DNA from 4 places in the Paenibacillus sp. CB74 genome. Region 3 is predicted to be linked to each of the others. Evidence: predicted binding sites of a transcription regulator. Region 3 holds the regulator's gene; each other region holds the start of a gene.
What was found. The regulator Rex, encoded in region 3, represses fermentation and respiration genes when NADH is low (regulators of the CRP and FNR family bind a similar motif). The targets are predictions, from matches to a motif close to TTGTGAAATATTTCACAA.
Positions count from the first base shown of each region.

Region 1: nadA (quinolinate synthase NadA) is a predicted target of Rex. The motif match lies at 1,841-1,858, and genes of this name have one in related genera.
Region 2: ACX9NY_RS25490 (cytochrome ubiquinol oxidase subunit I) is a predicted target of Rex. The motif match lies at 5,603-5,620, and genes of this name have one in related genera.
Region 4: nirB (nitrite reductase large subunit NirB) is a predicted target of Rex. The motif match lies at 1,664-1,681, and genes of this name have one in related genera.

Region 1 is NZ_CM146009.1:5,260,919-5,269,305, reverse strand. Features, by position in the region: gene ftsH (ATP-dependent zinc metalloprotease FtsH) at 1-1,631, shown strand, start outside; gene nadA (quinolinate synthase NadA) at 1,931-2,869, shown strand; gene nadB (L-aspartate oxidase) at 2,905-4,539, shown strand; gene nadC (carboxylating nicotinate-nucleotide diphosphorylase) at 4,536-5,402, shown strand; gene ACX9NY_RS23350 (type III pantothenate kinase) at 5,409-6,179, shown strand; gene hslO (Hsp33 family molecular chaperone HslO) at 6,283-7,173, shown strand; gene ACX9NY_RS23340 (peptidyl-prolyl cis-trans isomerase) at 7,197-8,147, shown strand.
Region 2 is NZ_CM146009.1:5,763,766-5,772,152, reverse strand. Features, by position in the region: gene cydC (thiol reductant ABC exporter subunit CydC) at 1-1,155, opposite strand, end outside; gene cydD (thiol reductant ABC exporter subunit CydD) at 1,157-3,064, opposite strand; gene cydB (cytochrome d ubiquinol oxidase subunit II) at 3,066-4,121, opposite strand; gene ACX9NY_RS25490 (cytochrome ubiquinol oxidase subunit I) at 4,066-5,481, opposite strand; gene ACX9NY_RS25485 (tetratricopeptide repeat protein) at 5,950-7,251, shown strand; gene ACX9NY_RS25480 (glycosyltransferase) at 7,248-8,243, shown strand; gene ACX9NY_RS25475 (glycosyltransferase family 4 protein) at 8,245-8,387, shown strand, end outside.
Region 3 is NZ_CM146009.1:1,034,982-1,043,368, forward strand. Features, by position in the region: gene ACX9NY_RS04805 (biotin--[acetyl-CoA-carboxylase] ligase) at 1-324, shown strand, start outside; gene panB (3-methyl-2-oxobutanoate hydroxymethyltransferase) at 669-1,544, shown strand; gene panC (pantoate--beta-alanine ligase) at 1,541-2,437, shown strand; gene panD (aspartate 1-decarboxylase) at 2,430-2,813, shown strand; gene ACX9NY_RS04825 (tetratricopeptide repeat protein) at 2,907-3,554, shown strand; gene dinG (ATP-dependent DNA helicase DinG) at 3,697-6,558, shown strand; gene ACX9NY_RS04835 (redox-sensing transcriptional repressor Rex) at 6,778-7,431, shown strand; gene ACX9NY_RS04840 (amidohydrolase) at 7,418-8,387, shown strand, end outside.
Region 4 is NZ_CM146009.1:437,468-445,854, forward strand. Features, by position in the region: gene nirB (nitrite reductase large subunit NirB) at 1-1,574, opposite strand, end outside; gene ACX9NY_RS01950 (metal-dependent hydrolase) at 1,851-2,558, shown strand; gene ACX9NY_RS01955 (hypothetical protein) at 2,803-3,126, opposite strand; gene ACX9NY_RS01960 (M42 family metallopeptidase) at 3,308-4,381, opposite strand; gene spoVAC (stage V sporulation protein AC) at 5,025-5,528, shown strand; gene spoVAD (stage V sporulation protein AD) at 5,525-6,541, shown strand; gene spoVAE (stage V sporulation protein AE) at 6,546-6,896, shown strand; gene ACX9NY_RS01980 (AAA family ATPase) at 7,106-8,062, shown strand; gene ACX9NY_RS01985 (DUF58 domain-containing protein) at 8,066-8,387, shown strand, end outside.

The DNA.
Region 1 (8,387 bases), 2.6 Mb from region 3:
CTCAAGGCGGCGGCGGTAAAGTAATGAACTTTGGTAAAAGCCGTGCTCGTCTCTATAACGAAGAGAAGAAGCGGGTTACATTTGAAGATGTTGCGGGTGCTGACGAAGAGAAACAGGAGCTTGTTGAGGTTGTAGACTTCCTCAAGGACCCTCGTAAATTCGCAGCAGTAGGTGCACGGATTCCTAAGGGCGTATTGCTCGTAGGTCCTCCAGGTACAGGTAAAACGTTGCTCGCTCGTGCGGTAGCCGGTGAAGCGGGTGTACCATTCTTCAGTATTTCAGGTTCCGACTTCGTGGAAATGTTTGTCGGTGTCGGTGCATCACGTGTACGTGATTTGTTTGAAAATGCAAAGAAAAATGCGCCATGTATCATCTTTATCGATGAGATTGATGCTGTAGGACGTCAGCGTGGTGCTGGTCTTGGTGGTGGTCACGATGAGCGTGAGCAAACACTTAACCAGTTGCTCGTTGAAATGGACGGTTTCGGAGCTAACGAAGGTATTATCATCGTAGCTGCAACGAACCGTGCAGATATTTTGGACCCTGCCTTGCTGCGTCCAGGACGTTTTGACCGTCAAATTACGGTTGACCGCCCTGATGTAAAAGGCCGTGAAGCTGTCCTGAAAGTACATTCCCGTAATAAACCACTGACTAAAGACGTGAAGATGGATATTATCGCGAAACGTACAACAGGTTTCTCTGGTGCAGATTTGGAGAATCTCTTGAACGAAGCGGCATTGCTAGCAGCACGTCGTAATCGTAAAGATATTTCCATGAAAGAAGTTGACGAAGCGATTGACCGTGTCATCGTTGGTACGGAGAAGAAAAGCCGTGTCATCAGTGATCGTGAGAAACGAATCGTTGCTTATCACGAAGCAGGCCATACCATTGTAGGATACTTCCTGGAACATGCTGATATGGTACATAAAGTGACCATTATCCCGCGCGGACGTGCGGGTGGATATGTAATCATGTTGCCAAAAGAAGACCGTATGCTGGTTACCAAGCAGGAACTGTTGGATAAAGTAACCGGACTTCTCGGAGGTCGTGTAGCTGAAGAATTGTTCATCGGAGAGATTGGTACTGGTGCATACAGTGACTTCCAGCAAGCGACAGGTATTGTTCGCAGCATGGTTATGGAATACGGAATGAGTGAGAAATTGGGACCTATGCAATTCGGAAGTTCACAAGGACAGGTATTCCTTGGTCGGGATATCGGTCATGAACAGAATTACTCGGATTCCATTGCGTATGAGATTGATCAGGAAATGCAACGCTTTATCAATGAATGTTATGAGAAATGTAAGGACTTGCTTGTTAAACATTCAAAAGAGATGCATCTGATCGCTCAAACTTTGCTTGAGGTAGAGACTTTGGAAATGGATCAGATCAAGCAATTGATCGAAACAGGTTCCTTAACTCCAAAAGCAGAGAACGACAATGATGGTGAAGGCACACCAACTGAAGGCGGAGAGCCAATCATCGACAACATCGGTGATGTGCGTGTCCGTATTCAAGGTAAAGATGAAACGCCTGAGTCACCAGCAGGAGATATTCCAAACGAGTCTCCGAATCTGGAAAAAGGTAATAACAATAACCCGGATGATGGCGGAACGAAGCCAACGTCTTAATGAATAATACATCTGGCTATGCCAGCAGGTGAAATCAGGAGAGCCCTTGGGCTCTCTTTTTTTGTCCATTATTTTAAAAGAGGATAGATACAGATAAACGGGAGTTAGATGGCGAACCAGTTAGCAAACAGGTGGTTAAGGTGCTGTACCGGGCCTTTTTCATTTATTGACAGAGTCGTGAACGTTGTGTAGATTAGTTGTTAAACCGCTTGTGATTCGTTTCTCAAGCGACATTAACGACTTAGGATGGCCCTACGAAACAGCGTATGACGCTGTCCCGATAAAGGAGAGGATCACAGGTGGAAGCTCTGGCTTTAGAGCGCAAGGCTGAGATGAACCGCGAGCTGCGTGAGCGGCTGATGGAATTGAAGAAGGAACGGAATGCCATTATTCTTGCCCATTATTATCAACGTGACGAGGTACAGGAGGTTGCTGACTTCCGTGGAGATTCGTTTTTGTTAGCCCAGAAGGCAGCACAAACCGATGCCGATGTAATTGTTTTCTGTGGTGTTCATTTTATGGGTGAAAGCGCTAAAATTCTGGCGCCGAACAAAACAGTTATTATTCCGGATGAACGTGCGGGCTGCCCGATGGCAGATATGGTGAACGTGGATGGACTACGCAAATTGAAAGCACAACACCCTAACGCCAAGGTGGTTACTTATATCAATTCCTCGGCTGAGATTAAGGCTGAGACTGACATCTGTTGTACTTCAGCGAATGCAGTTCGGGTTATTCAATCGGTGGATTCCGACGAGATTATCTGGGTACCTGATAAAAACCTGGGACATTACGTGCAGCAGCATACAGACAAAAAAATGATTATCTGGGAAGGTTACTGCAACACGCATGATATGCTCACAGTCAAGGATGTGGTGGAGATGAGAGCCAAACATCCAAATGCAGAGTTTGTTGTTCATCCAGAGTGTCGCCCTGAGGTTGTGGAAATGGGTGATTTCGTGGGCAGCACGACAGCTATTCTGGAGTATTGCAAAAATTCATCAGCGAAGGAATTTATCGTAGGTACCGAAGATGGCACAGGATATCAGCTTCGTCTGGATAGTCCGGATAAACAGTTCCACTTTGCTACCAAGTTCCTCGTATGTCCCAATATGAAGGTGAACAACTTGAAGAAACTGGTGAAATGCCTGGAAACGATGAAGCCGCAGATCTACGTGCCACCGGCTGTTGCCGACAAAGCCAGAGAATCACTAGAGCGCATGTTGTTGGTAAAATAGGATGCGCTACTCTTGCTCCAAGACAGGTGAATAACATGATACCGCAATATTTAGTTGATTTTGATCTGTCTGCGCTACCCATTGTAGAGACGGATGTACTGGTTATAGGCTCAGGGATTGCTGGCTTGTTTACTGCTATTAAGGCCAGTGAACAACAACGTGTATTAATGATCACGAAGAAGTCATTACTTGAAAGTAACACCAGATATGCGCAGGGAGGAATCGCTGCGGTTATTGCTGAGGATGATTCACCTGCTTACCACTTGCAGGACACACTTGTTGCAGGAGCGGGCTTATGCCGCTCCGAGGCGGTAGAGGTATTGGTAAATGAGGGTCCGGACGGAGTGAAGGAATTGATTCGTCTGGGTACTTTGTTTGATCTGGAGAACGGCGAGTTGGCATTGACGCAGGAAGGTGCGCATAGCCACCGCCGTATTTTGCATGCCAACGGGGATGCCACGGGATATGAGATTGTACGTGCACTTGCTGTCGAAGTGAATGAGCATCCCGGGATTGAAGTATGGGATGAGCATTTTGTTGTTGACCTGATTACAGAGCGAGGGGAATGCATTGGCGCACTGGTTCAAAAGGATGACGGATCGCAAGTGTTCGTGAAAGCACAGGCAACCGTTCTTTGCTCTGGCGGGGCAGGGCAACTATACCGATACACAACGAACCCGGATGTAGCTACTGCCGATGGTGTAGCAATGGCCTACCGGGCTGGGGCTATCGTGCGTGACATGGAATTTATCCAATTCCACCCCACCTCTCTTTGTTACCCGGGGGCCCCGCGTTTCCTTGTGTCAGAAGCCGTACGCGGTGAAGGAGCATATTTGCGCAATGTGAAGGGCGAACGCTTCATGGATCGTTATCATGTCCAGCTTGAACTGGCCCCACGCGATATCGTGGCACGAGCGATTGTTAGTGAGATGGAGTCCACCAACAGTACGTTCGTGTATTTGGACATTACGCATGAACAGCCAGAGATGATCAAGCACCGGTTTCCTACCATATATGAGACATGTATGCGTTATGGATTGGACATGACAACCGACTGGATTCCCGTCGCACCTGCTGCCCATTACATGATGGGTGGCGTGAAAACGGATTTAAGTGGAGAGAGCAGTATCTCCCGATTATTTGCTTGTGGAGAGGTATCTTCTACAGGAGTGCATGGAGCTAACCGACTGGCAAGCAACTCCTTATCAGAAGCGATTGTATTTGGCCGGAGAATTGTTGAGCGTATTCAATCTCTTCCTCCGCTTGGTTCATTACAAGGAAGAGTGGGTGCGCCTTCATCTGCGGGCATGAATAGCAAGATCAACAAGATCATGGAAGAGCAAAAGCCGGTATCCGAAAGACGCTTACGATTACAGAAAATGATGGTTCGTCAGGTAGGCTTGCGCCGAAAAGGTGAGGACCTGCGGAAGGCCATGGAGAAGCTGCAACAGGAATTGCAGTTTTTTGATCAGACACTTACTCATAAGGAAGAGTTGGAGTATGCCAATCTTCTGACCTGTGCCTGGTTAGTTACCGGTGGCGCATTACACCGCGAGGAGAGTCGGGGGGCTCACTATCGTGAGGATTTCCCGGTACGTGATGATATGGTGTGGCAGAAGCATAGTCTGCAGCAGCGAGAACAAGCGATTGTGGAGGAATTGATGTCATGATACTGAACGGATATAATGAAGGGCTTATCGAATCAATCAAAAACTGGCTTCGTGAAGATGTCGGTGCAGGTGACGTTACAACGAGTGTGACGATCCCAGCAGGCAACCAATCCAAGGCTATTATACACGCCAAAGACAATGGTATTATTGCAGGCATGACTGTGGCTGAACTTGTATTTCAGATCGTTGATCCTGATCTTGTTTTTACACCGAAGGTAACAGACGGAGACAAGGTTACCCACGGCACAATTTTAGCCGAGGTAGAGGGAAGTACACACTCGCTACTTACGGGGGAACGACTGGCACTCAACTTGCTGCAACGTATGTCCGGGATTGCTACGCGTACGCGTGCTTACGTTGATCTGCTGGATGGACTTGAGACCAGACTTGTGGATACACGTAAGACAACGCCGGGTCACCGATTACTTGAGAAATACGCAGTGCGCGTGGGTGGCGGAGCGAATCATCGATTCGGACTGTACGATGCCGTTATGATTAAGGATAACCACATCAAGGGTGCAGGCGGAATCACTGAGGCGGTACAGCGTGCGCGAACCGTTATTCCACACACGATGACGATTGAAGTGGAGACTGAAAATCTGGAGCAGGTGAGAGAAGCCTTGCAAGCCGGGGCAGATATCATTATGCTGGATAACATGCATCCAGAACGGATGCGTGAAGCGGTTGAGCTTATTCGTGAACAGGCTCCTCATGTGAAGGTTGAAGCATCCGGTAACGTATCCCTCCAGACCATTCGTGGTATTGCTGAGAGTGGTGTGGATGTAATCTCGGTTGGCAGGTTAACCTATTCTTTTGAGAGCCTGGATATCAGCCTGGATTTAAATGAAAAGAAAGAGGGGTGAACCTCTTTGATTCTAGTTGTAGACGTGGGGAACAGCAATATGGTGCTCGGCGTATATCAAGGCCGGGAATTACTGCACCACTTTCGTCTGAGTACATCCCGTCAGTCAACAGTGGATGAATACGGCGTATTGATTTATAATTTATTTCATATGTCGGGTATCAGGGCAAGTGACATCGAAGGTGTCATCATCTCATCTGTGGTTCCGCCACTGGTGAATGTCATCGAAGCGATGTGTGAGAAATATGTAGGCAAAAAAGCTTTACTCGTCGGGCCCGGCATCAAAACCGGCTTGAACTTGCGATATGAGAACCCTCGTGAAGTGGGTGCAGATCGTATTGTTAATGCAGTAGCGGCCGTTGAGAAATATGGCGGCCCTCTCGTCGTGGTCGATTTCGGGACCGCAACGACCTTTGACTGTATTGACGAGAAAGGTCACTACCTGGGTGGAGCTATTGTACCTGGCATTCAGATCGCCACGGAAGCCCTCTATGAGCGGGCATCCAAGCTGCCTCGTATAGAGCTGGAGAAACCTAAAAAGGTCATTGGCCGTAATACTATTCATGCCATGCAAGCAGGTATTATATTTGGCTATGCAGGGCAGGTAGACGGTATTGTAGAACGCATTCGCGAAGAGATGGGTGCGAAACCCAGAGTTATCGCGACAGGTGGTCTCGCTACACTTATCGCAGAAGAAACCCGTAGTATAGAGGAAGTTGATCCGCTGCTTACGCTTGAAGGGCTGCGTATTATATATGAGCGGAACCGGGAAAGGTGAGCATAGAGACGGCATACAGCGGGCTGAGATTACAGCTTAAGTGTTGTGCCGTTTTTTCTGTGTTACGACTATTATGGCGATACGCCAAAGGAGGCTGAATGACTTGGAAAACAACAACAAGCATGACCGGTTAATTCGTGGTACAGCAATGAATGGAAAGGTAAGAGCCTTTGCTATCCAGACTACGGAACTGGTTGAGGAACTACGCAGAAGACATGATACGTTTCCCACGGCTACAGCTGCCATGGGGCGTACGGTTACAACTGCAGCCATTATGGGTGCAATGCTCAAAGGTGAAGAGAAGTTAACGGTACAAGTCAACGGCGATGGTCCAATTGGACAGATTGTAGCCGATGCCAATGCCAAAGGCGAAGTACGAGGATATGTTTCTAATCCACATGTACATCTGCCAAGCAACAGTGTGGGGAAACTGGACGTTGCCGGTGCGGTTGGAACGGAAGGTTTCATTAACATAACGAAAGACCTGGGATTGAAAGAGCCATATCGTGGCAGTGTACCTATTATTTCAGGAGAACTGGGTGAAGACTTCACGTACTATTTTGCTCAATCGGAGCAAACACCTTCTGCTGTAGGCGTTGGCGTGCTCGTTGATACGGATAATTCCGTTATTGTCGCAGGCGGATTCATTATGCAGCTGTTGCCGGGATTGACAGATCAAGAGATCACGGCGATCGAAAATGCTATTAGTGCATTGCCGCCAGTGACGACTTTACTGGAGCAGGGGCTTGAATTGGAAGAGTTGCTTCGCCGATTGTTGCCAGATGTACAAGTAATGGAAGGGTTGGATATTCATTTTAGCTGTGAGTGTTCACGTGAGCGGGTAGAGAAGACGCTAATCAGCCTGGGCCAAACGGAGATGGAACAATTAATTGAAGAAGAGGGCCAAGCTGAAGTAGTTTGCCAATTCTGTAATGAAGCTTATGACTTTAATAAAGAACAACTTGAGACCATCCTAGAGCAAGCCAAGAACTGATCTATGCGGGGACGGGATGCGGAATGACAAGACAGGAAAAAGGGTTGTGGACGGCTGTCATTGTCTTGACGCTGGGCATGCTGGTCATGGGTACGGTGATGGCTATGCATGGTCTCAGACAGGGCAAAGACGAGGCAGATGCATCCCATGATGCCAATACGGAAGAAGGAAGCACCGTAGCGACGATCAACGGAGAAGTTATCACGGATAAAGAGTGGACCGATGCGCTGAAAAGACGTTACGGCAGTGAGTTATTACTCCAGATGTTAAACCGTAAAGCGGTATATGCCGAAGCAATTGAACGCAAGCTGATCGTCACTCCCCAAGAGATTGCAAGGGAGCTCGCGGCCGCGATGGATGGGTACGATTCGGAGAAAGCGTATTATGACGAAATGAAGTCTCAATTGGGCCTGTCGAAACAGGAGCTTGAATTGGAAGCCGGCTACAGGCTGCTGTTGGAGAAAATCGCAACGATCGGCATACAGATCAAGGATGCAGATATTGAGCATTACTGGACTGAACACCGTGAGGACTACGTTTCCCCCGAGAAATATGACTTGTCCATTATCGTAGTGAAGGAAGAAGAGGAAGCCGATTCCTTACTGGATGCGTTGGAGAAGGGGGAAGACTTTGAAGAAGCTGCCCGCAGGCAATCGACAGACAGCTTCTCTCGTGATGCTGGTGGCAGGCTGGGCTGGATTGAGCGGAATGATCCATTCCAGTCCGAAGAAATTCTCCAACTCGCTGCCGGACTGGATATAGGTAATATTGGTGGTCCAGTTCAAGTGGAAGAGGGCTATGCGATTATCAGACTCAATGATAAAGAAGAACAACAGGTGCAATCGGCCGAAGAGGTCCGTGAGGAGATTCGAATGCAGCTGGCTCTGAGTCAGGCGGATCCCTTGCCACAGGTCGAACAAATGCTGCGTAACAAGTATGAAGCCGTAATCCTGTCCGAGATTCCTGCCTCCTGAAATTTTATGGGAATATGGTCTCGCTCTGCAGCATCTTGATAAAAATACTCTGTCTGCGGTCTTAGGGCCGAAGGCAGAGTATTTTTTTGAGTACTCATATTGACAATAAGGGTTAACGTTGATAAGATGAAAATAATAAATACCTACTCGTTTACTCGGATATAAAAGCTTTACTTTTGAACAAAGAAACTTACGGAAACCTTCACCCTGTCTTGAAATATTAGCAGTAAGGGATGGGAG
Region 2 (8,387 bases), 2.1 Mb from region 3:
TTTGGGCGGAATGCGCAGACGAATTCGTCTGTGTTGAGTATCATCTGTAGCGGGTAAGGATTCTGATGGTTGTCTAGCCGCCGGGTTGCTGTTTTTTACTGCAGAGATCGACTCGCCTTTTCCGCCAATATCGCCCACTCCCGTCTGCCCCGGAAGATCCGGATTCCCTTCCAGCTGTTTTAAGCGGTCCAGTGATTCCTGGTACTGTGGAAGATGCTCCACAGCATCCCCTACAGGCAGAAGTGTTTCCGTGAGCGGAAATAACACCAACACAAAAGCAGCAATCATCACGACAGGTAATTGTCCGACAGAAGCGGCATTTCCGGCCCATACTGTAACTGATACGACCATCAAGCCAATGACATACTGGGCCATCAGATCACGCCAACGTGTCCAACGCCGCAACTTGCGACGAACCATGTCGACCTGTTCTTCCGCCTCTTCCTGCTGCTGAACAAATTCGGTTGCTCGTCCACTTGCAAGCCAATCTCCCAGTCCAAGCACACCGTCAGTCAGACGGGTATACAACCTGCTGTTTTCTTTTTTTAGCCGCACACGCCATTTCCACGTCACTTTCAGGGAAATCGCAGGTAGCGCGGCAACAAGGAATAACATATACAAGCCCATCCACACCGCAAATCCCAGATCCACATTGCCAAAAGCAATCACAGCCCCGCCGTACATTACAAGCGCAGTTACAGCGGGAAAGACGGTACGTAGATAAATATCCTGCAACCGCTCCACATCATCGGCGAGTGCTCCAAGTACATCTCCGGTCTGCATGCGAGAACGCAAGAACAGGGCCTGTGGCTCCAGAATGCGATATAATTTCACCCGTTGATCGGCCAATACCCGCAGTACGGCATCATGTCCTGCCAAGCGCTCGATATATCGAAACACCGCGCGGAATATTCCAAATGCACGTACACCTACGATGGGGACATATACCATCAGAATATTTTCAGGACGCAGCGCAGACTTGGAGATCAGAAATCCGGATGTAAACAGCAGCAGTACCGCACACAGTGCAGCACAAGTGCCTAGCGCAATGACTGCGATGAATCTCCAGCGGTACTGTGCCACATACGGAGCAATCCAGCTATTTTTTTCTTTGCCGTTACGGACGGCCTCCATATGTTCATATCCGGACTTCATGTTATATCGCCTCCATCTGGGCCTGAATCATCTGATAATATACACCTTGCCTTGCCAGCAGTTCCTGATGTGTTCCTGTCTCTGCCACCGTGCCGCCATCCATAACAATAATCCGATCCATATGCGGCATCCAGTGCAGACGATGGGTAGCCAAAAATACAAGTTTGCCTTCGAACAGCGGCAGCATCGTCTGTTTCAGTTCATACTCTGTTTCCACATCCAGATGTGCTGTCGGTTCATCGAGCAGCAGAATGTTTCGTTTGCTCAGCAGGGCTCTTGCCAATGCCACCCGTTGCTCCTGCCCACCACTGAGCTGTCTGCCGCCAGCCCCAATAGGCTCATGCAGCCCACCGGATAATGAGGACAGTAACTTGGTTAATCCGGCAGCGCTAACTGCTTTGGCCACCTCCGCATCCGAAGCCTCCGGCATGTAAAAACGAACGTTATCGGCCAGGCTTCCACTAAAGATATACGGATGCTGCGGGATCGCTGCCGTCTGTCTTCGCCAGGATTCGAGCATATCCGATGTAACCGGCTGTCCGTTAGCCAGTACTTGACCCGAAGTAGGTAACTGGAAACCAGCCAATACATCAATTAATGTGGACTTGCCTGCTCCGCTGGCGCCAATAATACCGATTTTGCCGAGACCTGTGGTCTGAAATGTGACATCCTTTAGCGAATATGGACCTTCATCCTCATGCCGTACCTGTACATCCGTAAGTGCGAGTCTACTATTCTCATTCCAAGAGGATCTGGAGGAAAAGGAAGAATCCAACTCAGGAATAGCATCGGGATCAAGATCAGGATGCACCGCAGCCATGTTGTCACTCAACACGACACGTATCGTCGAGATGCCGACTTTCCTTTTACCCGAAGATAATGATGGTGTAGATCCTGCTTCGTCCTCTGCCGTAACCGCATGCGCAACAACATTAGCATAGGCTTCCTTCTGTTTCTGTTCAGCGGCTCTACCCCGTTCGATCACCTGATTAATGGCCGCTCCGGCTTCCTTACCATCCAATGTGGCGTGATAATCAGCGCCGAGCATACGTACAGGCAGGAAATATTCGGGTGCGAGAATCAGTACCGTCAGTGCAGGACCGAGCAACATATGTCCTTCCGTCAGACGTAATCCCAGACTAACCGCCACGGAAGCAACGGACAGCATGGTGAAGAAGTCGAGTGCAAATGAAGAAAGAAAGGCCATACGCAGGGTAGACATCGTCGCTTTCCGATACCGCTGACTGACCCGCCGAATGGAGCCTTCATGTGTTTTGCTCTGTCCCAATGTTTTTAGCGTCTCCAGCCCACGCAGGGTATCGACAAAATGGTTAGCGAGCGCTTTGTAGGATCTGAATTGTCCGTCTATCTTACGCTGAGCTGCGAGGCCAATCAGAATCATGAACACGATTAGGATCGGGAGTGTCAGCATCAAAATAACCCCGGACATCATATCCAGCTTGAACACATACAGCAAAATGACGATGGGTGTGAATCCTATGCCCAGCATACGAGGAATGAACAGTTCGAGATACGTCTTGTATTGAGCGGTGCCCTCACGTGCCAGTGTAACCAGATGGCCTGTGCCCTCGGTCTTGGCATAACGCGGCCCAAGTCTGAACCACTGCTCCACCATCTGTCTGCGCAGATCAGTCCCTGTCCTCTCCGCATATCGTGATGTCACGAGTTGTAACCAGAAGGATAGAGCGTATCGGGCGGCAAAAGCAGCCAGGAACAGCAGCAGTACCGGGTACTGCTCCGTTACGGATGAACCTTCAAACAATGCCGTGATGGCTTGTGCCAACCATTTGGCTTGCATAATGATCGTCATCGCCTGTAGCAGTACCAGCGCTGATGCCAGCGCGAGTACTGGCCGGATGCCCGGCAGCTTCAGCAGCCCCCGTCCCATATCAGTACTCCAGGTGGTGCTGCTCGTTCAGGCGTTTGCGGAAGATATAATAACTCCAGATCTGATACCCAAGAACAAATGGCAGCAGTGTACAAGCTACAATGGTCATGACTTTCAAGGAATACGCACCAGATGCCGCATTGTATACGGTCAGGTCATATGCCGCTCCAAAGGAACTCACCATCACTCTTGGGAACAGTCCGATAAATACCGAAGCAAAGGCAATTGCAATCACAGCACCTGTCATACCAAAAGCCCAACCTTCACGCTTCTGACGAATGAAGTATGCCGCAAGCGCAAGTGAAACTGCACCAAGTACAACCATGATCCACAGTGCCCAGCCGCGAACGGCGAACACATCGGTCATGAAATACGTCAATATCGCATACACGGCAAGCAGTACAGCTAGCGGCAGCATCAATTTTTGCGCTGTATTCAAGGCACGCTCTCGGAGTTCCCCGACTGTTCGTAGGGAGGCAAACAGCAATCCATGAACCAGACACAGTAGGGTTACGCTCAAACCACCAATTACAGTGTACGGATTAACGATATCCAAGAATCCTGCGCGCAACTGCATCTCCCCATCAATGGGCAGACCCTTCATGAACGTGGCAAAGACTACGCCGAACAGGAAAGGCAGGAGCGCGCTGGATACCACAATGATGATATCCCATGTTTTGCGCCAACGCTGCTGTTTCATTTTACTGCGGAATTCGAAGGCAACCCCGCGACCAATCAAGGCGAGTAATACGACCACAAGCGGCAGGTAGAAACCACTGAACATCGTGGCATACCAGTGCGGGAAGGCAGCAAACATGGCACCCCCTGCTGTAATCAGCCATACTTCGTTACCATCCCAGAAGGGACCAATCGAGTTGATCAGGGTCCGGCGTTCACGGTCCGTTTTGGCAATAATGCCTGTAGACATCCCCACTCCAAAATCAAAACCTTCCAAAAAGAAGAAACCGACAAACAATACGGCAATCAGCAAAAACCACAACTCACTTAGTGACAACGGAATAACCTCCATCCACGCCGAACGGATCGGCCGATTCATCGTGATCTTCCGGCTTATCGACTGCAAATGGCCCTGCCTTGATCTCACGTACGAACAGGTATACCATCACGATACCGAGAACCGTATACGCAGCGGTAAAAGCGATGGTCGAGAACAGGATCATTCCTGCGGATACGTTCGGTGAGACACCGGCTTCGGTCGTCATATAGCCAAACACTGTCCACGGCTGCCTGCCAACCTCGGTCATGATCCAACCAGATGTATTAGCGATAAATGGCAGAGAAATAGCAATTACCATCAGACGCATGAACCACTTTCCTGCAATCTCCAGCTTCTTGCGCATGGCCAGAAACGTACCATACAGGGATAACAAAATCATTAAGCCACCCGCTGCGATCATAATACGGAAACTCCAGAACGTTGTTCGTACCGGCGGGATGTAATTCCCCGGTCCATACGTCTGCTCATACTCGGCTTGAAGCTCCTTCATGCCTGTGACACTGCCGGAGAACTTGCTGTAGGACAGGTAACTGAGCAATCCAGGGATTTTGATCTCACCGGTATTCTCCTGTTTGTCTGGATCGATAAAAGCAACTACCGTCCATGGTGCCGGATCTTCTGTCGTCGTCCATGTGCCTTCACTGGCTGCCATCTTCATGGGCTGTGTCTCCACCAGATATTGCGCCTGAAAGTGTCCCGAGAAAGCCACACCTAATGAAGAAACGAGTCCAATGATGATCGCAATATTAAACGATTTGCGGAAGATCTCTACATCCTGCTTCTTCATTAATTTGTAAGCACTGATCCCGGTGACAACGAAGGCCCCTGTCATCAATGCCCCAAAAATCGTATGTGGGAACTCAACGAGAAGTTGACCATTCGTAATGAGTGCGAAGAAATCATTCATCTCGGCTCGGCCGTTGTTGATCTCAAAGCCGACGGGATGCTGCATAAATGAATTGGCTGCCAGAATCCACAGCGCGGACAGGAATGTGCCGACAAACACCAGCCAGATACAGGCCAGATGCACTTTTTTGGACAAACGATCCCATCCGAATATCCACAGCCCAATAAATGTAGACTCCATAAAAAACGCGAGTAGCGCTTCAACAGCCAGTGGCGCACCAAACACGTCCCCCACGAACCGGGAGTACTCGGACCAGTTCATGCCGAACTGGAATTCTTGCAGAATACCTGTGACAACCCCGACGGCAAAGTTAATCAGGAACAGCTTGCCCCAGAACTTGGCCATCGTTTTGTAGATTTCCTTACCCTTAACAACGTACAACGTCTCCATGATTGCAACCAACAGCACAAGACCGATGGATAGCGGGACAAAGAAGAAATGGAAAATCGTTGTAAGTGCATATTGGATACGCGATAACATAATCGGATCCATACCGTTACCCCTTCTTTCTGTTCACTTCGCAGTATGCGTATTTGGCATTGAAGCTGCACCTTCGCTGTCTGTCCGCCAAATACGTTGATGAACGTATTGTGCCAGATTCCCTATTTTATACATGTGAGAATTATCACAATCTCCGTGTTTAGAGCAAAAAAAAGTGATCCTGGTCACACAAAAGATAAAAATCAGCCTATTGTAGTGCGAATTCAAATATCTTTTTTACAGTATCGAGAAGGTGTAGTGAAGCCGAAATTAGAGGATTGGAGCTTAAGGAAGCTCTATAATGGCTTGCCTACTTCATCTATTCATGGAAGATACTCATGTTTGGGACGGAATGCCCATATGTTAGTCTCAGGCATATCATGCGAAGTGCCGTGAGGGCTTTACATATGAAGTGGAAGCATGGAGCACATGCATAGTGAAGGACGCTCCTTATTACAGTCAAGGTGAGGTGAACGATTCATGGAAAAACCTGCGCCGTTACCAAGTGAAGACTCCGAAGCCAGTCCGGATAAGGCCCGTGCAGCTGTCGCAGAACAGCCCCCTGTCCGATATGTTCTCTTCCCTCGCAAAGGAGGATGGTCATCCTTTCCCTATCCCGATATTGTTGCACTGCTATCGATTGAGGGCGAGGTCCACTATGTCAGCAGTCTGACGCAAACAGAGGATGTACCTGCGGTGATCACTGTAATCTCCTTACCTGAAGCCGAGCAGCTATTGATGGAGCCACGCACTGTGGCAGTGGTTACTCATCCCTACTGGCTCATGGCTGCAGCTTCGCTGGAACCAGAGCTATGTATTGTCCTGCTCCCTGAGCCTGTCGGAGACGAAGCCTCTTCTCCCCTGTGGGAAAGCAGTATTTCCAAACTGGTGGGTATCGCTGATCTGGTAGGTACATCCTCCGAAACACGATATATGAAGCTATTATTCCAAGGCGTACGCGCCATCTGGCTGGGAGGCGAAGATCCTTCACAAGCGGGTACGGTGCAAAAGGATAATCTCGAAGTCCCTCTCCGGGACTACGAACTGTTCTTCCTGCATGCGCTGCGGCAGATCCTGTCAGGCACTCCGGATAGCGTTACCCTGCTTCAATGCAGTGTACGTGCTGATTTCTATCGCCAGCTTCGAGCCAAAGCAGGGGCGCATGAGACCATATCCTTTTTGCTCGCAGCCTATGAGTACTTGCTTGAAGATTCTCGGGCCATCCAATCATTACAAGAGGCATTCACCCAAGCGGTCCTGAATGGTCGAAGTGATTGTGTGATCTCCCACTATCGCTTCCTGTCTGCCATCCATGCCCGGGCCGGACAATTGGAGGACGCCCTGCTGGTGTACGGGATTAGTGCATCCGACGAACAGGAACGACATCATTATGAACAGTTATGTCGCTGGTTGGAGGCAGGAGAAGATCAACTTGTACGAGCGGAATTACTACGTATGAACGATGATTATGGAACCGCGCTGCGCACCCTGGACGAACTTGGCGGAGAAACCGCGAGACATTGGAAATTCCGCATTTATCAGGAGACAGGTCGCGTGGAAGAGGCACTGGCGCTGGTTCATGCAGTCGATATTCAGGATGATGCCAGTCGCCGGGATTATCAGCAATTATCCGGAAGTGTGCTGGCCCTGCGAGGCGACAGACACGGGGCAGTCAGACATTTTCTCGAAACGGCACTGGAGGATGAAGATGCGCTCGCCCGGATTGTCGAGCTGGAGTTGTTGGATCATGCCGTACAGCAATTGCTTGGGGAGGTGCCATGATGCTGGACCCGAAGAAACGCAGGCAACAGTTGAATGGGCCGATGGTGCACAGGAATATCCGAACCGAAACCACTTACACGCCAACGGTAACAGTGGATCTGACACATACAGACGCATCGGGAGAAGGCGATCAGCCGCCGAATCATGCACAGCCAGCGCAGAACATCCGAAGCCAGGTGCATCACTGGGGCGGTGAACAAGGTCAGGGTGAACAGGATGCTGCTGTATCACAAGAGGAAACGAGTGCATTCAAAGAGCCCTTCTCCATCCGTCGAGTTCGCAAAAGCAAAGGCAACAAGCTGACCGCCATGCTCCAGGTTCGCAATGAACGCGGCCGATACCTTGAAGAAGTATTGCATGATCTGAGTGAGTTCGTGGATGAGATCGTGATTGTAGACGATGCCAGTACAGACGGAACCCCGGAGCTATGCAAAGCCTATCCGAAGGTGGTCCGCCTGGAGGTATTGGAGAAACCGCTGTTCGCCGAGGAATGGCGACTTCGCAACACCTTATGGCAAGCGGCGGCGGGAACACGTCCCGACTGGTTGCTATCGGTTGATGCGGATGAGCTGTACAGCACAGAGGCCAAGAAAGCCATACGCACGCTGATTAATCAGGAATATGCAGACTGGTTTGCCTTCCGTTTCTATGATATGTGGGGTGGCCGGACCCATTACCGGGAAGATGATCTCTGGTGTCTGCACAAGCGGCATACCGCTTCACTTGTACGTTATATGCCTGGATATCCTTATTTTTATCCACAACAGAATCATCATGTTCCCCGTCTTCCCCTGTCCTGCACCGTATTGCCCGGAGTCAGCACGGAATTGAAGGTTCAACATCTCGGCTGGGCAGGCAGTCTGGAGGACCGGGTGCGTAAATATTTGCGTTACAAGCGCATTGATCCCAGCGGTGAGTGGGGCAATCTTGCACATTACGAGTCGATTCTCGATCCGGAACCTCGGCTGATTCCCTGGAAGGAGGGACCGTGAGATGGGCGTGGTGAGTATTCTGACGCATAGCTTCACCGATGGGTATAACCGGGAATTTGGTCGGGTATTCGGTGGTGGGCTGGAGCGTTATATCCTGGATCTGTGCAGTGTCATCCGCGGACTCGGACATATTCCCGAGGTCCA
Region 3 (8,387 bases):
GATTATCCGGAAGATCTGACAGCTATAGCTACTTCACTCAAGATGGAGACGGGGCAACCTGTTGATCGTACCAAGCTCACGGCTACCATTTTAACCGAGCTGGAACAGTTATATTTTTTGTATCAAAAAGAAGGATTCGGTGTGATCTCAGCTCTATGGGAGGCCTTGTCCGTATCGATAAATCGAGAGATTACAGTGACGAATCCTCAGGGTGTCATTGAAGGGACAGCAATCGGTCTGGCCCCTTCAGGAGCACTCCTTGTGGAAAAACACGATGGAGAACAAGTACACGTCATCTCTGGTGAGATTTCCTGGAAATCGTAAACAATATGTCGAATTTTACTGGGAAAATGAACATAAGACGTGAAGTTTGAGCAGAACTTTGGTATACTGTCTTCGTGAGGCGATATCGGCTAATGCAGACCGAATTGCACTCCCGTAACAGTAACCTTTGTTCTGCTTTGATGTGTTTGATGTAAGCAGATCGCAGTGCAAGAATGAAATACGTTTAAGTGAGTTGTTGGATTCTGCTCTGAGCCGAAGAGGACCGAGACAGAAGGGACGATCGCAAGTGACTCTTTTTTGACTTTTCGGGACTTTTTAGTGGAAAACTAAAAGGTTTTTTTGTTGCGTTTTATTTGAAAAGAAGAAAGGAGCCATGAGAGAAAATGGCAAACAAACAAGCGATGAATATTGTGAAAATGAAAAAATATAAGCAGGATGGCGTGCCGCTTACGATGATCACGGCTTACGATTATCCTACAGCGCTCCTCGCAGAGGAAGCAGGAATCGATCTGATTCTAGTTGGTGATTCACTCGGCAATGTAGTGCTGGGTTATAACTCAACACTTCCGGTGACCATCGACGATATGGTGTACCATACACGTTCCGTCGTACGCGGGGCTGAGAAGACGTTTATCGTGGCTGATATGCCTTTTATGACTTATCATGGCAGCGTGGATGAGACGCTTAAGGGTGTACGTCGACTGATGCAAGAGGGGCATGCCCATGCGGTTAAGATGGAAGGCGGGGTGGAGATTGCGGACACCGTCAGAGCCGTTGTGCAAGCAGGTGTGCCTGTTCTTGGACATATCGGGCTGACACCTCAATCGGTCAATCAAATTGGTGGATATCGCATTCAGGGCAAGGATGCAGTGGATGCGAAACGTTTGATGGACGAAGCCAAAGCCTTGGAAGCTGCTGGTGCATTTGGCATCGTGCTTGAACTGGTTACGGAAGAAGTTGCACGGGCGATCTCGGAGGAACTGTCGATCCCTACCATTGGGATTGGTGCAGGACGGGGCTGTGACGGACAGGTACTGGTATTCCACGATGTGGTTCAATACGCCTCCCCGTATACGCCCAAACGTTTTGTCAAAACCTATGGAGATGTGGGTACATTAATCAGAACCAGCATCGAAGCTTACGTGAAAGAAGTTAAAGATCGTTCGTTCCCGGCCGAAGAGCATGTATTTAATGCTGCGGATGGTGTTCTGGATCAATTGTATGGACAACGCAAGGAAAAGGTGGGAAGTAACTCATGAAAGTATTACGGACAATCGCAGAGTTAAGACAGGAGCTAAGCTTGAAGCGTCAAGCGATTCGATCCAATGCGTCCGTTGTAGGTCTGGTACCGACAATGGGGTATCTACATCAAGGTCATGCTAGCTTGATGCAAGCAGCCAGACAACAGAGCGATATCGTGGTATTAAGCATTTTCGTTAATCCAATTCAATTTGGTCCTAATGAAGACTTTGACAGCTATCCGCGGGATGAAGCCAGAGATGTGGAAACAGCACGCTCACAAGGAGTGGATATCGTATTTATTCCCTCAGTTGAAGAGATGTATCCACAGGCAACGCAGACAACGGTATCTGTGTCAAAATTGACTGAGCGCTTATGTGGCGCTTCCAGACCAGGACATTTTAACGGAGTAACGACGGTAGTTTCGAAGCTTTTCAACATCGTACAGCCACAGCGTGCTTTTTTTGGTATGAAAGACGCTCAGCAGGTTGCGGTTATTCAACAGATGGTGAATGATTTGAATATGCCTGTAGAAATTGTTCCCTGTCCGATTGTTCGCGAAGAGGATGGTCTTGCTCTTAGTTCACGTAATGTCTATCTTAACTCGGAGCAGCGTACACAGGCATTAGTTCTGTCGAAAGCACTGCGCACAGCCCAGGAAGCTGTAGATACAGGGATAGCTAGGAACGCTTCAGATATCCGTCGTATTTTGCGTGAGCAGATCGCAACCTCACCGCTTGCAGTGATTGACTATGCCGAGATTCAGGCTTTTCCAAGTCTGGAGCCGCTCGCAGATCAGGAAGTAGTTCAAGGACGTGATGATCTGCTCATTGCACTTGCGGTGAAATTCGGAAAAACAAGATTGATTGACAATATAAGGTTGCAAAAATCGGAGGTGCTGTCCCATGTTTAGAACACTCATGAAATCCAAAATTCACCGGGCTACGGTAACGGAAGCCAACTTGAACTATGTGGGTAGCATTACCATAGATGAAGACTTGATGGAAACATCCGACTTGATGGAAAACGAGAAAGTGCAGATTGTGAACAACAACAATGGTGCACGTCTGGAAACTTATGTGATTCCAGGACCGCGCGGAAGCGGGGTCATCTGTCTAAACGGCGCAGCTGCTCGTCTGGTGCAGCCTGGAGACAACGTTATTATCATTTCTTATGCCATGATGTCGCAAGAAGAGGCAAATACTCACAAACCAACCGTTGTGTTTGTAGATGGACAGAATAAACCTGTACAAACAATGAAGCAGGAAGTTCACGCAACAATTATGTAATCGACTGGTAAGGAGAATGAAATCGGCCCTTGAAGCAAAAAATGAGTACAGGTCACTGCACTAATCCATTTTTTCAAGGGTGGGGATGCAACGATGTTCCAGCATGTTTTCGCAGAAATGAACGACATGTTAGATGAAATTATCAAGAGCTATCCTTCCGCTGAAGGTCTGAACAAACAAGAATTGCTGCAAAAGTGGAACTTGCTTAAGCGGATGAGTGACGGAATGTTGGATGAATGGCTGATGTTTGAAGAAAAGATGAGCCAGGTGAGGGAACGGGAGATGGATAAGCCTGCGTCCCTTGAACCGGAACAGGAAGCTGTCACCGCTCTGCCTGAACTCCATCTGGAATGTTTCAGTCGAGGACAAGGGTATTTCAAATTACAGATGTATCCGCAGGCGATCTTGCAGTTCTCCCGGGTTGTGACCGACCATCCGGAGAGTGCATTAACTCGTTTTTACTTGGCACTCGCATATCTGAATCTGGAACAAATCGCTGAAGCCGGGACACATTTGCAGCAGATCATGTATCTTAAGGGCTCACCTCGCTTGAAAGGGCTTGTATGTAACGCTCTGGGCTGTATTCAAGCCAAGCTTGCGAACCCGGAGGCTGCATGTTCACTCTTTGCACAGGCCCTTCAGTATGACCCGACATTGACCGAACCGCTGTACAACATGGAAGCTTGCAGGTTGAACAGGGGAAAATTGCAATATGCTAATCAGCTGACGACCCTTCATTAAGCGGGAATTCGGCGACAAAAAAACGGTGTTCCCTCCTTTGGCATAGCGGCGGGGACACCGCTTTTTTGTCAGTTAATTTTCAAATCCCCTTTTTTTTGCTATGCTGTAACATAGACTGGAATGGAAGGGACCGTATATTGCAATGAAATTTGCCGTATTGGATTTCGAAACAACCGGCACGCAGTCCGACGGTGAGATTATACAAGCCGGACTTGCCATCATAGATCATGACTTCAGCATAACTCAAATATATAGTTCTTATGTGAACCCTGGTGTCCCGATTCCCCCGTTTATCTCGGGGCTAACGGGTATTACCGATGAAGATGTGGCGGACGCTCCATCACTCGAAGAGATGATGATGGAGATGGTTCCGCTGCTTAACGATGTGGTGCTTGTTGGACACAACGTCGCTTTTGATTTTCACTTTTTGCAGAATGCTCTTGACCGTTGCGGTTATCTGCCGTTCACTGGCCGTATTCTGGATACCATTGATTTTCTGAAGATTACGTTCCCATCACTGGGTTCTTATCAACTCGGTTATGTGTCTTCTGAATTTGGATTTCAACATGATCGCCCTCACCAGGCCGACAGTGACGCACTGGCGACAGCCTATGTGCTGCTCAAGTGTCTGGATGAGTTAAAGGAATTACCGCTCATAACGATTCAACGGCTCAGTGACCTGTTCGCACCAGAAGACAGTGACTTGGGTTGGTTCTTGGACGGGATGCGCAGTGAGAAGGAAGCAGAGCCGATTCAGGATCTGGACGGACATACCTATTATCGGCAGCTTGCTCTTAATGTAAGTGATTGGACCGATATTGGTGCACCACGTGATGAGCGGGAAGGTAACCCCCTCGATGGTGTAAGCTTCGAACAGTTTATGGACCAGGTTCGGGAGAACCTGAAGGATACGCTGGATCATTACGAAGAGCGTGAAGCGCAGACCCAGATGTTCAGCAGTGTAAGGCAAGCCCTGGATGAAGAGAAACATCTCTTGATCGAAGCTGGAACAGGTACCGGTAAATCTCTGGGTTATCTGCTGCCAGCGATATACGAAAGTGTGAAACAAGAACAGAAAGTCATGGTCAGCACGCATACGATCAATTTGCAGGAGCAATTGAGAGAGCGAGATATTCCGATGCTGACCCAAGTGGTTCCGTTTCCGTTTAAGGCTGCTGTCTTCAAAGGACGTGGACATTACCTGTGCCTGCGCAAATTTGAACACAAAATCAATAAACGTGAATTCGCCACGCCCAAAGAGGATTATTTCACAGCCGCTCAGATGATTGTGTGGCTCACACAGACTGAAACTGGAGATGATGAGGAGCTTAACCTTAGCGGACGCGGAGGCGACTTCTGGGAGACTGTACAGAGCGAATCCGAGTCCTGTCTGGGAAGATCCTGCCCATGGTTCCGCAAATGTTTCTATCATCGTGCCAAACATGAGGCCGGGTTGTCTGATATCGTAATAACCAATCACTCCAAATTGTTTACCGATGTCAAAGCAGCACATCAGTTGTTGCCAGCCTATGAGAGTCTTGTGATCGATGAGGCCCATCATCTCGAGGATGTAGCTGGTAAACATCTTGGAATGCATATGAAATACTTCACGTTGGTTCATACCCTGACCCGTCTGTTCAAAGACAGTCGTAATGGACAACTGCCTATGCTTCGTTCGCAGTTATCCGGGCATGAAAATTCGGTGCAATGGGGCTCCATGGTAGATCAGATGTTCCCGCTAGCTGTTGAGGTTAAGGAACTGTGGGATCGTATGAGCGATGCCCTGTTCGGTCTTTTGCCTGAACGAAGTGATGCTTCACCGGGAGAGACAGGGCAATTTTCCCTGCGCCTGAAGGCATCTCAGAAACCTGCGAAATGGCAGGAGTTGCAGGATCTGGAGAACCAGATCTATGTGACTCTGGGCGATTTGGTTCGCAAAGGGGACAAATTGCTGCTTGAGGTGAAAGAGGATCAGGATGATTATCAATCGGATAGTCTGATTACGGACATTACAGGACTGCTGAAAGATCTGACCACATTGAAGGAGAATCTGCGATTCTTCATGCGTATGGATGATGCCAAAACGGTGTACTGGATGGAAGCCAGCGGTCAGTTCCGCAGTAAATCTCTTCAACTGTACGCCGTACCTGTCGATGTCAGTACACAACTGAAGGATTTGTTCTTTGATAAAAAGAAAAGTGTTGTGCTTACATCGGCTACGCTCTCTGTAGATAAGTCATTCCAGTTCATGATTGAGCAGCTTGGCTTACAGGAAGCCTCTGAGAATAATCGGCTGTTAACGTCGATGCTGCCATCACCTTTTAATTATCGTGATCAGGCACTTCTAGTGATTCCGCGTGATTTCCCGAGTGTGAAAGGCAGTGTGGGTGATGCGCACTTTGTCAATATGCTGGTGCAATCACTCGCAGAGACCGCAATTGCCACGCGTGGACGCATGATGGTTCTGTTTACTTCATACAAGATGCTGCGACAGGTCTATGATCCGCTGAAGGAGGCACTGTCTGGTAACGACATCTCGTTGTTGGGTCAAGGTGTGGACAGTGGAAGCCGCTCCAAGTTGACTCGCAGGTTCCAGGATGCCAAAGCTACGGTACTCTTGGGCACAAGCAGCTTCTGGGAGGGTGTAGATATCCCGGGAGAAGCACTGACCTGTCTCGCTATTGTGCGTCTGCCTTTCCAGCCGCCGAATCATCCGTTGGTTGAAGCCAAGAGTGAATTGCTCCAGGAGCAAAAGAAAAATCCATTCATGAAACTGTCTGTGCCGCAAGCGGTCATTCGTTTCAAGCAAGGATTTGGCCGGTTGGTGCGAACAGCGAAGGACAGAGGTATTGTCATTGTTTATGATACACGTGTGATCGAAGCGTACTATGGCAAATTCTTTTTATATTCATTACCTGGTCCCAAAATGGAGCATATGCTCACGGAGCAGATGGTTCCCCGAATTACCGAGTGGTTAGAAAAACCTCTTAATGAACAAGAATAATGGTTAACTTTGTTCGTTATATCATTGCATGACACTATCGTTTGGCGTTAAACTTTATTAGATATTTCCGTATCCGATTAAAGCAGTTGCACGTAAGAACTTATAACCTAAATTACAAAGAGCATTCTGTATAAAATGTCACGTCTATCTTTGAGTTTATACAGAATGCTCATCTTTTCATCTATTATTTTATCGTGGCATTGGTAAGGGGGAGCAAGAATGAAATCGGATAAAATTTCGGAAGCGGTGGTACGACGTCTGCCTGTATACTTGCGCTATTTGAACGAGTTGCATCAGCGTGAGGTGGCTACTGTTTCTTCTCAAGAGCTTGGACAGAGGTTGGATCTGAATCCGGCCCAAATTCGAAAAGACCTGGCTTATTTCGGTGATTTTGGTCGAAAAGGGATCGGGTATGATGTATCCTATTTGATCGAGAAAATTCGTCACATTCTCAAAATTGATCAGCAAATTAATGTAGCTTTGGTAGGTGCTGGTAACCTGGGACAGGCCTTGTCCAACTACAACGCATATCTGAAAGACAACATGAAGATTGTTGCTGTATTCGATGCATATGGACCGAAGATTGGTAGTCAAATCAACAGTTTGACGGTAAAACCAATGAATGAATTAACGGAAGCGGTTAAGACAGATAACATCCGCATCGGAATTATTACAGTTCCGGATACGGAAGCTCAAAATGTAGCCGATCAACTTATTGAGTCGGGAATCGAAGCGATTCTTAATTTTGCACCAACCATTCTAAAAACACCGCCACATATCCGCATTCACCATGCTGACTTTACAACGGATCTGCTTAGTTTGGCCTATTACTTGGAGACTGGAAAGGACGACGAGGAAGATGACAACAAATAGATGGGTAATTCACAACGGCAAATTTGCCGTTAATGAAGGCACTACATGGAACGTGGTTCATGGATACATGGTTGTCGAGAATGACAAGATTGTGCATATTGGTGAGACATTGCCGGATGGAGACGAAAATTGTACCAAAGTGGATGGAAAAGGATTGTTCTTCCTGCCGGGTCTGATCAATACGCATGGTCATGCAGCGATGTCGTTGCTTAGAGGACACGGGGACGATCTTGCGTTACAAGTATGGTTGCAGGAAAAAATGTGGCCGATGGAAGCAAAAATGACTTCTCAAGACGTATATTGGGGAACTTCGCTATCCGTGCTTGAAATGTTGAAAGGCGGAACTACAGCTTTCCTGGACATGTATGATCACATGGATCAGGTTGCCAAAGTTGTGGAACAATCCGGCGTTAGAGCAGCACTTGCACGTGGTGTAATCGGGCTGTGCTCGGAAGAAGAGCAATTGCGGAAGCTGGAGGAGTCGGCAGCGTTTGCGCGTGAGTGGAATGGACAGGCAGATGGTCGCATCACAACCGTAATCTCGCCACACGCACCATATACATGCCCTCCTGACTACATAGAGAAGCTTGTACAGGTCGCAAATGATCTTAACCTTCCGCTGCATACACATATGTCGGAAACGCTTCGTGAAGTGGAGCAGAACGTTACAGACTATGGACTGCGTCCTGTGGCACATCTGGAGAAACTGGGCTTTTTCTCCCGTCCATCCCTGGTAGCACATGCGGTGCATCTAAATGATGAAGAGATTGAAATTTTGGCCCGCCATGATGTGGCTGTATCCCATAACCCGGGAAGTAACCTGAAACTCGCTTCCGGTGTTGCGCGGGTACCTGCATTACTGAAAGCAGGAGTTACCGTGTCACTCGGAACCGACGGACCGGCAAGCAACAACAACCTGGATATGTTTGAAGAAATGAGACTGGCTGCATTGATCC
Region 4 (8,387 bases), 600 kb from region 3:
GGGCGACATTTGGAACAACCCTCAGGCTGACTCCAGCCCAGTACATGCATGACCTCTTTGGTTGTTTGCAATCCCTTTGCACGAATCTCGGCTACAATCTCATCCCGTCCCATGGAAGTACATCCACATATGCCTTGTTTGGCTCCACTGCTGAAGTTATCACCAAGTACATATTGCAGAATCTGTTCCACAACCGGTTTACATCCACCGCAAGAGCGGGTTGCACCCGTACAGGCTTTGATTTCATCTACAGTAGTGAGGCCCTGGTTGGTAATGACATCAACAATCGTTCCTTTAGTGACCCCGTTACATCCGCAGACGATTTCGTCTTCCGGCATCGTTTCAACAGAGGTTGTTTTCTTATGACCGCCGCAACCTGTACCCATGAGTGAGCTATACAGTTCTTCAGTCATTTCAGTCTGATGTTTGATTAACTTCTGCAATTCGGCAGAATCCGTAATGTCACCGAATAGAACAGCACCAACCATTTTATTATCGCGGAGCAGAATTTTTTTGTAGGTCCGTTTCCAGTCGTCTTTATGCGAAATGACGGTGTGCTCCGGACTGTCGATGAATTCACCAGTTGAAAAGACGTCCACACCCGAAATTTTCAATTTCGTTGATACTACAGAGCCTTCATACGGAGCGGTCTCCACACCGCAGATATGTTTCGCGAGAATCATGCCTTGCTCGAACAATGGGGCAACGAGGCCGTAACATACCCCTCTGTGCTCTGTACATTCCCCAACCGAATAGACATTCTCAAGTGAAGTCTGCATGTAGTCATTCACAACAATACCCCGGTTCACTTCCATACCGCTTTCACGGGCTACAGCTGTATTCGGTTTGATCCCTACAGCCATGACCACGAAGTCAACATTCAGCACGGAATCATCGGCAAAACGAATGCCTTCAACCCGTTCACCGCCAAGCAGTTCGGAAGTCTGTGCGCCCATTTTGAACCGAATTCCTTGACGTTCCAGTTCGGCCTTCAACATGGCTGAAGCTTGCGGATCAAGCTGACGCTCCATCAGATCTTCCATCAGATGTACTACGGTAACCTCCATGCCAAGTTGTACCAGACCTTTTGCCGCTTCAAGACCCAGCAGTCCGCCCCCGATCACGGCCGCTCGTTTGTACTGTTTAGCAGCGTCGAGCATGACGTTACAATCGGCGATATCACGGAAACCAACGACACCTTCTTTGTCATGCCCCGGTACGGGGAGAATGAAGGAGTTGGAGCCTGTTGCAATGATAATTTTGTCATAAGGAAAGCGAGTTCCATCCTCCGTAATGACCTCAAGTGTATCCGAATCAATTCGGGCTACAGTTGTTCCAGTATGGAGTGTAATACCATAATCTTCATACCAGTGGAGATCATTCAGCACGATGTCATCCAGTGTTTTACTGCCTTCCAGTACATATGACAACATAATGCGGTTGTAGTTAGGATAGGGCTCTGTGCCAAAAACGGTAATATCAAATCGCGTAGTTAATTTCAAAATTTGTTCGACGGTACTGATTCCTGCCATACCGTTACCAATGATAACGAGTTTCTCTTTTTTTCCGTTCATGTGTGTATGCCTCCTTGAATAGACGCTGTACATTACCTGCAATTTTAGTGGTTTATATTTGAAATTATACAAGGTGTTGACGATAATTTATGTGATTTAATTCACTAATAAAGATAGAAGAGTCATAAATTTAATAGTGTGAGCCCCATCACAGAAAGTGATATTTATTTTTATATAAATAAGAAATACGAACTATTGTTCTTGTTTTGGTTTCGTTGTACTATCAAAAGTGGGCTATGTATGTTCCCCATTTCTTCGAAAGGACGTTTTTGCATCATGATGGGAAGATCCCACCTGATTATCGGGACAGGCGTTTCGCTATCTGTACTTCAGTTGGCTGGTATGCCGGTGACTGCACCCGCAGTTACGGTTGCTCTGATTGGTTCGTTATTGCCTGACATCGATGAGCCGAATTCGCTGCTGGTATCGAGAGCCTTGCCTAACAGTCTCATCAGGCTGTTACAGACCGTTCTTTTGCCGACAGCTGTGGTTGTGTACTTCTATGTTCATGCCAAACCATGGAACCTGCTGCTTGCGATTCTCATTGCGCTCGTGTCATTCCTGCCTTCGCGTTCTCTTCGTAAAGTGTTGATGTTCGCCATTGGACTCGGCCTGGTGTTCTACGGCCACGCATTTGCTCCGTGGAATCTGATTGCAGGCAGCCTGCTTATGCTGTGCACCACGCTAACGCATAGGGGATTAACGCATACCCTATACGGCACCGCGATATGGGCTGGTTTACTCTACAGTACAACCCAGCAGCAGGGACCAGAGATCTGGGTAGCGGGAGGCACAGCGTACGCGATGCACTTGTTGGCCGATTCATTAACCAATCGTGGCATTCGTCCGTTACCACCGCTCAAGTGGCGCATACGAGCCAATCTGATGAGTACAGGAACCAAACATGGAGCCGTTGTAGAGAATGTCTGCATTGTGCTTACCCTTATTTTGGCGTGGTTTGCGTTCTCGCCATTATTTCTGTAATGATACATAAAATGCCAGTCCGGTGAATCGGATTGGCATTTTGATGTGTTCATTTTCTCCAGATGAACTGGGATTTTTACTGTTAGGACTTACAATAAGATCAGGTTGAAGTAGGTGAGCCAGTGAGTGTTCCGATGTCAGTAGAGCCATAAACAAATAAAACAACAAGAATAAGCACAATTAACAGTTCGGCAAACCCGGTTCCGTCAAACTCGGACATGATGTCCACCTCATTTCTTGGCGATTAGGAATTGATCCTCTGTTGAAATGCCTGTATAACATCATTCAGCGTCATATCGCCGCCGGTTTCATCCAGGAATTGTACCAGTTTGTCTGAATTGGAGGGTGTGACCTTTTGAAGTGTTTTATATTGACCAACCAATTCCACAACCAATGTAGCCTCACGAAACAACGTGACAGCATCCACTCTCAACTTTCCGCTCACCAATAGCGCTGCTACAATCAATTCGAGATTTTTTCCCTTGAGGTTTCCATTAAGGAGGGTATTAGCAGCGTTTGGTTTTTTGTTAGAACCTTTATTCGATTTTCCGTTTCTTCCCACTGCCATAACAGGTCCCCCACTGGTTGGTGCTTGGTTATTGATCTTCCATTATCGTATATCTTATGTGGCATTCTCCATAATGTTCGACCTATTAATCTAGTTGATTAAAACCAAAAAAAGAGACATCCCGGTCTGACGGGACATCTCTTTCAGGCATAATTATTTAAGTGTTTTCCATGTAACTGAACTACGCGTTATCAATAATGGTATTCATCGTTGTCCGATCAAGACCTTTAACGAGTTTTACAATCAATTCTTTGGCCGCATCGTAGTCATCCGTATGAATGATGGAAGAAGAGGTATGGATATAACGTGCACAGATCCCAATCACTGTTGAGGGCACACCAATGCCGCTCAGGTGAACTTGGCCTGCATCAGTACCGCCTGGTGAGATGAAATACTGCATTTTGATCTGATTCGATGAAGCCGTATCTTGAACATATTCCACCATTCCGCGATGAGTGAACATACCCGGGTCAAAAATACGAAGTAATGCTCCTTCTCCGATATGTCCAAATGACTGTTTGTCACCTGTCATATCATTCGCCGCGCTACAGTCAAGCGCGAAGAAGATATCAGGCTGAATCAGATTGGCCGCCGTACGTGCGCCGCGAAGCCCCAGTTCTTCCTGAACCGTTGCACCAGCATAAAGTGTGTTTGGCAGTTTTTCCTTGTGTAACGCTTCAACCAGTTCAAGTGCAAGACCTACGCCGTAACGATTATCCCACGCTTTGGCCATGATTTTTTTCGGGTTCGCCATCGGCGTGAATTCACAGATTGGCACAATCTGCATCCCTGGATGAATGCCCCAGGATTCTGCTTCGGCACGGTTGTCTGCTCCAATATCGAGATACATGGAATTCAGATCAACAGGTTTGTTCCGCTGGGACTCGTCCAGCAAGTGTGTAGGTGTAGAACCAACAACTCCGGTAATCCGACGATCAGGTGTGATGATTTCCAATCGTTGAGAAAGTACAGCCTGACTCCACCATCCACCCAGTGGACGGAATTTGATCATACCTGTTTCGGTAATGCCCGTAGTCATGAAACCAACTTCGTCAAAGTGTCCGGCAACCATAACTTTAGGACCGGATTCCTCTCCCCGTAAAACACCAAATAGACTCCCTAGGCGATCCTGGACGAACTCATCCGTATAAGCGGAAAGCTGCTCTTTCATCCAGCCGCGAAGCTCACGTTCAAAACCGGATGCGGAGGGAAACTCCGTCAACGTGCGAAACATATCCATCGTTTTTTCATTCATGTGTCAACAACTCCTCTGTTGGTATGTATTTCAGGTCACAGTAGAACGGCTACCCGCCTGTTGTCCTTTTAGATGTAGTTCAAAATCAGACTTTTTTGAACACGCATCTGATTATGCGGAGGACTTGTTATTTAACCACTGGTCACATTACAGTATGAACCTTGCGCAAGTGATTGTCCATGTTTATGTCACGTATTTAAGGCATGTTTTGGGCGCTTGTCTTACCCATGTTTCATGGTTTTATCCGCGGTAGCCGCAGACCTGGAGCTACTTCAATGAATATGAATATACAGAGGGGATGTCATCATTTTGTGAAGTTTTTATACTCAATATTTCCTTGTCTCATATAGGAAGGAGCTAACTATCCAATGAAGCCTCCGGAAGAGGGCACGGAAAAAGTACTGTTCATCGTTCTTTTTATCTTGCTCGTGATTGTTCTTCTTTATTTATAGAACGGATCTATGAGCCTTCAAATCCGGCGGATCTCCAACCTGTTTCCACCGTATGATCTTGTTGGAAACATATGCTGTCTGTCGCCGGATACATAACCTTCCGATGATTAACAAACACTGAATATAAGATTATACACATTGGCATTCAGCCGTAGCTTTGAACCATTTTGACATAGAGGAGGTCTTGCATTTTGCCAGCTCAATCTGCATCTGGAAGCGAAAAAAAAACGTCGTCCCTGTCCATGGATGAAAAGGAGTACAAAAAAGTTGCGAAAAAACATGAGCCGCCTCGTCCAATCCTGAAGAACTGCCTCAAGGCATTTCTGGTTGGAGGTACCGTCTGCTTGATAGGACAGGCCATTCAAGAGGCTTTCATGGCCGGTTTCGACATGACACCGAAGGAAGCTTCCAATCCTACGGTGGCGGTCATGATTCTCATATCCGTTATTCTGACTTGTCTTGGGGTATACGATAAAATGGCTCAATGGGCAGGGGCAGGAACGGCTGTGCCGGTAACCGGATTTGCCAATTCCATGTGCTCTGCTGCACTTGAACATCGTGCTGAAGGGTTGGTACTTGGGGTTGGGGCCAACATGTTCAAACTTGCTGGTTCCGTTATTGTGTTTGGTGTCGTGGCAGCATTTGTTGTAGGCATCGTGTACGCCTTTTTGGGATTTGGAGGTGGACACCTGTGAAGCGATTGGGTCGCCAAACGTGGCAATTTGAGAATCGTCCGCGAATTATCGGCAAGGCGGCAGTAGTAGGACCAGATGAAGGCAAAGGTCCCTTGTCATCAGATTTTGATTACATCTATGACAACCTTGAGATCGGTGAGAAGACCTGGGAGAAGGGAGAACGCAAACTGCTCGAACAGGCCTCCCAACTCGCTTTGATTAATGCAAATATCACCAAGGAAGAGCTACACTTTTTTGTGGGTGGAGATCTGATGAATCAGATTATCAGCAGTTCATTTTCAGCGAGAAAATTGGGTGTGCCTTACCTTGGTGTCTTCGGAGCTTGTTCAACTTCTATGGAAACGTTGGCGCTGGCATCCATGATTGTGGACTCGGGAGCTGGCGATTATGTCCTTGCAGGTACGGTCAGTCACAACTGCACGGTTGAGAAGCAATTTCGTTATCCGACGGAGTATGGCTCTCAGAAGCCGCCTTATGCGCAATATACCGTTACGGGTTCAGGGTGTGGTGTGGTGTCCCGTACAGGTGATGGTCCAGTAGTGACCAAGGCTACCATTGGTAGGATCATGGATTTGGGAATCAAAGATCCCTTCAACATGGGTTCAGCGATGGCACCGGCAGCCGCCGACACCCTGATCTCTCATTTCAGGGATACAGGACTGGAGCCTGGTTATTACGATCTTATTGTGACCGGGGATCTGGCTTCTGTCGGTCTGCCGATTACCAAAGAGCTTTTGCAAAAAGAAGGTCTCCCCATGGAACAGACAGTGTTCAATGATTGCGGATTGATGATCTATGATCGGGAGAAACAGCCTTATGTTGTTGCAGGAGGAAGTGGCTGCGGATGTTCTGCCACGGTAACCTACGGTCACATTTTGAATCGGATGCAGAAGGGTGATCTCAAACGGGTACTCGTTGTGGCTACGGGTGCACTCTTGTCACCGCTCTCGTATCAGCAGGGTGAAACTATTCCTTGTATCGCACATGCCGTAGCTATAGAGAAGGAGGGTTAATGGAATGCAGTTCTTGTGGGCATTTATCGTTGGCGGTTTGATCTGTGTTGTAGGACAGCTTCTAATGGATGGTGTCAAACTTACACCGGCACATACCATGAGTACACTTGTTGTGGCAGGGGCGGTTGCGGATGCACTCGGTCTTTATGATCCGTTGGTTAAGTTTGCAGGTGCAGGTGCTTCTGTTCCTATAACAAGTTTCGGTAACTCCTTGGTACATGGAGCATTGACTGAACTTGAGAAAGAGGGTTGGATCGGAGTGATCACCGGGATCTTTGATCTGACAGCGGCGGGAATATCGTCAGCGATCATCTTTTCTTTTTTGGCGGCATTGGTGGTTCGTCCAAAAGGCTAACTTCATATGACAAATTCACTTGAACCTGATTTTGATTCACCAAAGGCTTCGGATTACTTCTATCCGGGCCTTTTTTGTCGTATTCATGCGTGAACTGCGGTGAATCTGACGGGTTGGAAACAAATTGTGAGTTCCTTCGAGTGTACTCACGCCCGTGGATCATGTACAATAAAAGGAAATCTGTATGCTTTTTTAGGAGGTTAGACCACATGCCTGTGCGCAAAGAGTCGATCCAAATCATATCCGCAGTTCGTTCTAATCTGGAATCCTGCATTATGGGGAAATCCTTTGAAATTCAACTTTTACTTACAGCTTTGCTTGCAGGCGGGCACGTTCTGATTGAAGACGTACCGGGAACTGGCAAAACACAGTTAATCAAGGCATTATCGAAATCCATGCGCGGAGAGTACCGACGCATTCAATGTAATCCTGATATTTTACCCAGTGATATTACGGGCGTATCCGTGTTCCATCCGAAGGATGAACGTTTTTATTTCCGTCCAGGTCCCGTGATGACCAACATCCTGCTGGCTGATGAAATTAACCGGGCCACAACGAAAACTCAGTCGGCGTTGCTTGAAGTCATGGAGGAGCGCAGTGTAACCGTGGATGGCGATACGTATGATCTGCCACATCCGTTCATGCTCTGTGCAACTCAGAATCCGATTGATTTTGAAGGCACATACACATTGCCGGAAGCACAATTAGACCGGTTTATGTTGAAAATAAGCCTTGGTTATCCGGATAAAGAAATCGAGAAAACTCTGCTGAAAACGCATCAGTCTGGCCAGCCTGTAGATCGTCTAGAATCCGTAACCCATATGGACCAGATCTCGGCAATCCAGCAGGAGATCAAGGAAGTCTTTATTGGTGATCCGGTCATGGACTATCTGCTGGATGTTGTTCGTCAAACCCGCTCCCATCCATCTGTATTGCTGGGCGCCAGCCCACGGGCAGCCATATCCTTCATGATGGCGGTAAAAGCCTTTGCTTTCTTGCAGGAACGTGATTATGTGCTCCCGGATGATGTGAAGACGATGGCCCCTTATGTGATCTCTCATCGTATTGTGCTTCGTCCCGAATCGAGACTGGACAGTATGAGTTCCGAAGCAGTTCTGAATGCCGTGCTGCAGCAAGTACGCGTGCCCGTCTCCATGGGGCAATAGTTCATGAAGCCGCTTTTGAGTACAGTCAATAGAGGGCTGCGCCACCCACGCGTATGGAGCATCGCAATGGTGTGGATGTGCTGTCTGGCTTATGTTTTGTTCCAGGGTGGGAAGACATCCCTAATGTTACTTTCGATGGTGACCCTGCTCTGTGTGTATCTTGCTATCGCTGGATTTAGCGGTGTACGACGTGCTCAGGGAGTGCGTAGGCTATCTTCTGGTCCGGACCATGAAGAACTGCTTCATGCAGGTGATCAGGTTCAAGTACAGTTGAGTCTGACCATTCCGGGATTCCTTCCGCTTCCCTATGTGGTTGTACGTGAAA